One region of the Pantoea sp. X-Soil-TKNS-1280 genome, then DNA from elsewhere that is predicted to be linked to it. Evidence: predicted binding sites of a transcription regulator. Region 1 holds the regulator's gene; the other holds the start of a gene.
The links. Region 1 encodes PhoB, which activates phosphate uptake and scavenging genes when phosphate is short. Its sites were predicted from a motif close to CTGTCATAAAACTGNCNNAT; they were not measured.

Region 1 (3,426 bases):
CAGCAGCAACGATTTCATGCGGGATTTCCGTGACAGTTATTGCGCCACATTCTCCCGTATCCCACTGGCGACAATCAACCTTGGTGGCAGGATAAAGCTGAAGCTCGTCTCCTGATGCGGCACACTGCTGATCTCAAGCCGCGCATTGTGGTGGCCGAGAGCATGTTTCACGATCGCCAGTCCCAGCCCGCTTCCCCCGGTGGCGCGTGAGCGTGCTTTATCCACCCGATAAAAACGTTCGGTGAGACGGGGCAGATGTTCAGCACTGATACCCGGCCCGTTATCGCACACCTTAAACTCCGCACCCTGCTTACTCCGCAGCCAGCTGATATCAATCCGCGTACCTTCCGGTGTATGGTTCACCGCGTTGTACACCAGATTGGAGATTGCGCTACGCAGTTGCTCATCATTGCCGAGCACTTTGAGGTGCGGGTCAGTGTGGAAGTGAATCTCGTGTCGTCCCTGGCTGAGGGTCTCCGCCTCACGCTGCAACAGCAGCAGCATGGTTGGCACATCAACGGTCTCTTTCAGATCAATGGCGGGAGCGGCCTCAATGCGCGAAAGCGTCAGCAGTTGTTTCACCAGGCTATCCATACGCCGGGTTTGCTCCTGCATGGTTTGCAACGCTTTATTGCGCGAACGTTCGTTCATTACCGAATCGTTCATCATTTCAAGGTAGCCCTGCAACACGGTGAGCGGCGTGCGCAGTTCATGGCTCACGTTGGCAAAGAAGCTACGTCGTGCGCCTTCCAGCTGGTGCATTTGCGTGACATCGCGCGCCACCATCAGCCACTGGCCTTCGCTGTAAGGCATCACGCGAAACTCCATATGATGCTGATTATTCAGCACCAGTGTCAGGGGCTTGTTGAAATCACGCTGGCGAATATAGCGGGAGAACTCAGGATAACGCAGCAGGTTGAGGATGTTCTGGCCGTTATCTTCCGGCCAGCGCAGACCGAGATGCTGCTGTGCCAGACCGTTACACCAGAAAATAGCCCCCTCTTCCGTGGTCAGAACCACCGCATCCGGCAGCGATTCTGCACCACTGCGAAAACGCTTGATCAGATTGCCTAACTCGCGGCGGCGGCGGCGGTTACGCAACTGCATTTGATACAGACCGTAAAACAACGGTTCCCAACTGGCACGCCCGCCGGGTGGCGTCATGGATCGATCAACCCACAGCCAGTGCGACAGCCGCATCAGGTTCCAGAAGTGCCATAACAGCACACCCAGTACCGAAGCCAGCAGCAGCCAGGGAAGATAACCAAACAGCAAACCGAGAATCAGTGCCGGCAGACAAGCCAGCACCAGCTCGGTCAATAATCTCTTCCAGGAGAGTCGTTCCAGCACGGTATAAACTCCGTTTAGTAGCGGGCAGAGAAACGATACCCTGTTCCACGTACGGTTTGTACCATGCGGTCGTGGCCGGAGACCTCCAGCGCTTTACGTAAACGACGGATATGCACATCGACAGTACGATCTTCGACATACACATTGGTGCCCCAGACATGGTTCAGCAGCTGTTCGCGGCTGTAAACGCGTTCCGGGTGCGTCATAAAGAAGTGCAGCAGTTTATACTCGGTCGGCCCCATCTCCAGTGGCGTGGTCTCTGACATCACGCGATGCGATGATGGGTCGAGGCTCAGCCCCTGCATCTCAATCACTTCTTCCACTGCCATCGGTGAAATACGGCGCATCACCGCTTTGATACGGGCCATCAGTTCTTTGGGGGAGAAAGGTTTGGTGATGTAATCATCCGCGCCCACTTCCAGACCACGTACGCGATCTTCCTCTTCACCACGCGCTGTCAGCATCATCACCGGGATATCCCGCGTCATGGCTTCACGCTTCAGGTGTTTGATAAACTGGATACCGCTACCTCCGGGTAACATCCAGTCCAGCAAAATCAAATCTGGCCAGGGTTCAATCAGCTTCCCTACTGCGCTGTCATAATCTTCCGCCTCAATCGGCTGGTAATCGTTCTGTTCCAGCACGAAACATAACATTTCACGGATGGGAGCTTCGTCTTCCACAACCAAAATGCGCTTAGCCATTATTACTCCTGCTGATATGACGGCTGTCACTGAGATTTGCGGCGTCATTATGCGTCAGTTTTATGACACTTTTATGAAAAAACCAACGGGTGCTCTGGAGTATAAAAACAGAAATGTGACAGCAGAAACAGGATTTTTGGCGGGTAGCATACGAATATGCTTCTCAGGTAACTATTAAGAAAAAATGATTTTTTCCAGGCAGGGAAGTGGACCTTCCCGGCCCCTCAGCAGGGTGCTACCCCAGAGCTGGGTTAATGACGTATTTTATACCTCAGGATGGTCATTCAGATCCATCTGGCGTACTAATTCTTCCATCTTCTCGCAGGATTTCGCTTTTTCCGCCATCTGTGCTTTCAGCGCAGAGAACTTATCCGTTGCCAGCAGCTGATCACGCATGCTGATAAACTCATCCTGCGTAATATCACCCGCAAATACCGGTGGGACGTCCGCCTGGTCCCAGTAATAATTCATACTCATCAGGGTCGTTATAGCCATGGCTTCATCGTGGGTTGTGACTTTCTGGCTGGCGGAAATAATGGCATCGAAAAAATCGCGCAGGAAAGCGCTCACATCTTTTGGTCGGAAGGCATCAAGATAAAAGAAATGCGCGCGCGCACTCCCGGGTTCGGCACCCTCAACATAGGGCATTGATATTGTTGTCATTACCCCGTAGTTCGGCAGGCAGTTTTCAGCGCGATAATTAAAATCGGGGTTCAGCACCATCGCTAAGAAATCTTCCCGCAACGAGGCTAAATAGGCCGGAGAGGGGCCAACAACAGGAGGATGGGCGATAAAAACCCAACCTGGAGCACGGTTATAAACCACCGCATCATCGTCTACCGTTCTTCCTCTGGTAGTAACAAACGTTGCGAAAAGCTCAGCAGTATCACCCGCAGGAACGACACCGGCCCCGAAAGGCAATAAGGACGATGTTCTTCCCGTTGCCCTGCCGTAAATCAGTTTTTCATACTCTTCAGGCCCCATTGTGACGGGCGCTTCTGTGTCGTATTGAGAGGTCGCAGAAGCCATACGCTGTGCTGAATTCGCCACCACGACAATATTGTCCCCGGCCGCAGAAGCTAAAGCATGGCTATCGGGTGCTGAACCCATGGCGGAGGTGGAGGTTACAGATTCGCTACGGTTAACAGGAAACATATTTATCTCCTTACGTTATCAGTGAGCCTTTATTTCACCTCTGATATTTTTCCGCGCTGAATAGTTAACTTCTGAGGAATTGATGATTTTTCCGGCACATTTGATCGGCTAATACGCATGTCAGTGGCAGTCCCATCCGTATATAATCGCCCAACGCGAAATCTGGCAGGGAGCATCCATGCGCATCATTCATACGGCGGACTGGCATCTGGGCCAG
Region 2 (3,426 bases), 280 kb from region 1:
CCGACTGGGTGATCGCTGAACAACTGCCGGTCATTCTGGTGGTCGGAATCAAACTGGGCTGCATCAACCATGCGATGCTGACAGCCGCAGCCGTGCGCGCCAGTGGTTTATCGCTGGCCGGCTGGATCGCTAATGATATTCAGCCACCAGGCAAACGTCACCATGAGTATCTGGCAACCCTGCGTCAGCGTATTGATGCACCCTGCCTGGGCGAAATTCCATACCTGACGGATGACGCTCAGCAGGCAGAGTGCGGACGTTTCCTGACGCTGCCGTAGCGGCGCGATTTATCGCGCGGCTGTCATGGCGCAATAAATTGCGCCGCTACGGTTTGTGCCAAAAATAACCGGCATTATCAGGTCACCGTCAGCCATTTGTTGATGGTGACATCATCCAGCTGTGCCACTTTGCCCTGTGCCACATTACGACCCCGATGCAGCAGCAGAAAGTAGTCAGCGACGCGGCGAATAAAGGAGACGTGTTGCTCCAGCAGCAGGATGGTCAGGCCATAATCACGGTTCAGACGGCGGATTAAGTTGCCCATCTCCTCTTCGAGCCAGGGTGACATCCCTTCAGTGGGTTCGTCGAGGATTAACAGCTTCGGTTGCAGCACCAGGGCACGTGCCAAAGCCAGCTGCTGCTGTTGATCCATCGGCAGCTCGCCACTGCGCTGGTGACGCAGTGAGTAGAGCGCCGGGAACAAATCAAACACCATTTCCGGGATAGCGCGGCTGCGCTCATCCTGCGCCGCCATCAACGCAATCAGCAGGTTATCTTCCACGCTCATCTGCGAGAAAATATGACGTCCCTGAGGCACATAGCCAATGCCCATGCGTGCACGTTGCTCCGCCGGTTGCAGCAATAAGTCTTCGGGGGGCGAGCCATCTTCCTGCCATGTCATCGAGCCGCTGTTGATTGGCAGCCGCCCCATAATGCAGTTGACCAGCGTGGTTTTCCCCATCCCTGGACTCCCCAGCACGCCAGTGCAGGTGCCGGGCGGCAGATCCAGATCCACATCCCACAGAATATGGTTTTGACCGTAAAACTGATTCACCGAACGTAAACTCAGCATCTGACATTCTCCTTCCAGATAATTAGCCTGAATGCTTCCGCTCTGTGTCGTCTGGCAAACAGTCAAACACGATTCATCATTGCCACTCTCACCATCAGTGAGTTGTTACAAATGCTCTATCGATAAACCTGCAATTCTCAGGCCAGGTTGCCAATGCGATGAAAAATGCATCAATGGCGGGCAAAAATCAGGCTTAAAAGTTGAGTAACGCTTAACAATTCCACGGAGTGATAAAAAGGCTGCACTTTAGCGGTGCTGAATGCTTAACGATTCTGGTGCAGCCGATCTGGCATAAGGCAGAACCGGCAGGAATAAGTGGCCTTATTTACTGGAAATTTCATCCAGCAGACCCCCTCAGCACGGAAAAAGAATAGTTAATGCCGCGCGGGTTGTGAGAAAAATAAACGCAAAAAAAAATTTTTTCGCACGTCAGGACAAGCCGGAGAAAATTATGCACAGGCGATGGGGGCGGGGCTGCCATCAGTTATCCACTATTCCTGTGGATAACCTTGTGCATTAGAGACTGAAAACAGAGCGCAAGCGAGGAAATACGCGGCCTGCATACATTATGCTGAGAAACTGGGCTTTTTAGTGATTTTCTAATAAATCAACATGTTAGTTAAAATCAAGCCTGAGAATTATCTTGCTCGTCATCAGACTGCAATTTTATGACGCTCTATTGACAAATGTTAAAAGCATCTCCTTTCTGGGGATAACCTTGTACCACAAGGTGTTACCTGTCGTTGTTAAAATTGCACTGTGGCGAGTCGCCACGCCTCCCCGTAATCGTGCAGCATATATGTAAATATATCCAGTATTTTTTACTGGCAAATTCGCGCTGGCAGAGTAGAATTAGCAGCCTGCCCGCCGACTTCTCCAGCAGGAACCGCAAAACCATGAGTAAAGCCTTTAAACTCAACTCCGCTTTTAAACCATCAGGGGACCAGCCTGAGGCCATTCGTCGTCTGGAAGAGGGGCTGGAGGATGGCCTGGCGCATCAGACGCTGCTGGGGGTGACCGGTTCGGGAAAAACCTTTACCGTGGCCAATGTGATTGCCGATCTTAACCGGCCTACCATGGTACTGGCTCCTAACAAGACGCTGGCGGCTCAGCTTTACGGCGAGATGAAGGAGTTCTTCCCGGATAACGCGGTGGAGTTTTTCGTCTCCTACTACGACTACTATCAGCCAGAAGCTTATGTGCCCAGCTCCGACACCTTTATAGAAAAAGATGCGTCGGTGAATGAGCATATTGAGCAGATGCGTCTGTCTGCCACCAAGGCGCTGCTGGAACGGCGTGACGTGATTGTGGTGGCGTCGGTTTCGGCGATCTACGGCCTGGGCGATCCCGATCTTTACCTGAAAATGATGCTGCATCTGACGCGCGGCATGATCATTGATCAACGCAGTATTCTGCGTCGCCTGGCGGAGTTGCAATATAGCCGCAACGACCAGGTGTTCCAGCGTGGCACCTTCCGCGTGCGCGGCGAGGTGATTGATGTCTTCCCGGCCGAATCTGACGATATCGCGCTGCGCGTGGAGCTGTTTGATGAAGAAGTGGAGCGGCTGTCACTGTTTGACCCGCTCACCGGCCAGGTGGTTTCGGTGGTGCCGCGTTTTACCGTCTATCCTAAAACCCACTATGTCACACCGCGCGAACGCATCCTGCAATCCATGGAAGAGATCAAAAAGGAGCTGGTGGTACGCCGTCAGGTGCTGCTGGAAAACAATAAATTACTGGAAGAACAGCGCATTACCCAGCGTACCCAGTTTGACCTCGAGATGATGAACGAGCTGGGTTACTGCTCCGGTATCGAAAACTATTCGCGCTATCTCTCCGGACGTGGGCCGGGCGAGCCACCGCCAACACTGTTTGACTACCTCCCGGCCGATGGTCTGCTGGTGGTTGATGAATCCCACGTCACCATTCCGCAGATTGGTGGCATGTATCGCGGTGACCGCGCGCGTAAAGAGACGCTGGTGGAATATGGCTTTCGCCTGCCGTCAGCGCTGGATAACCGTCCGCTACGCTTTGAAGAATTTGAAGCGCTGGCCCCGCAAACCATCTATGTCTCGGCCACGCCGGGTAACTACGAGCTGGAGAAATCCGGTAATGAAGTGATTGATCAGGTGGTGCGTCCGACCGGCCTGCTCGATCCGATCCTCGAAGTGCGTCCGGTAACCACCCAGGTGGATGACCTGCTGTCGGAAATCCGTAAGCGCGTTGAAATCAATGAACGTGTGCTGGTCACCACACTGACCAAACGCATGGCGGAAGATTTGACCGAGTATCTGGAAGAGCACGGTGAAAAGGTGCGTTATCTGCACTCGGATATCGACACGGTGGAGCGTATG

Region 2: a site for PhoB is predicted at 1,728-1,747, ahead of uvrB (excinuclease ABC subunit UvrB). Genes of this name have one in related genera too.

What each region holds. Positions count from the first base shown of each region.
Region 1 is NZ_AP035962.1:1,052,779-1,056,204, reverse strand. Features, by position in the region: gene AC6I8X_RS04815 (PstS family phosphate ABC transporter substrate-binding protein) at 1-18, opposite strand, end outside; gene phoR (phosphate regulon sensor histidine kinase PhoR) at 37-1,350, opposite strand; gene phoB (phosphate response regulator transcription factor PhoB) at 1,365-2,054, opposite strand; gene AC6I8X_RS04800 (hypothetical protein) at 2,319-3,209, opposite strand; gene sbcD (exonuclease subunit SbcD) at 3,388-3,426, shown strand, end outside.
Region 2 is NZ_AP035962.1:1,330,855-1,334,280, forward strand. Features, by position in the region: gene bioD (dethiobiotin synthase) at 1-278, shown strand, start outside; gene AC6I8X_RS06255 (ABC transporter ATP-binding protein) at 356-1,072, opposite strand; gene uvrB (excinuclease ABC subunit UvrB) at 1,969-3,426, shown strand, end outside.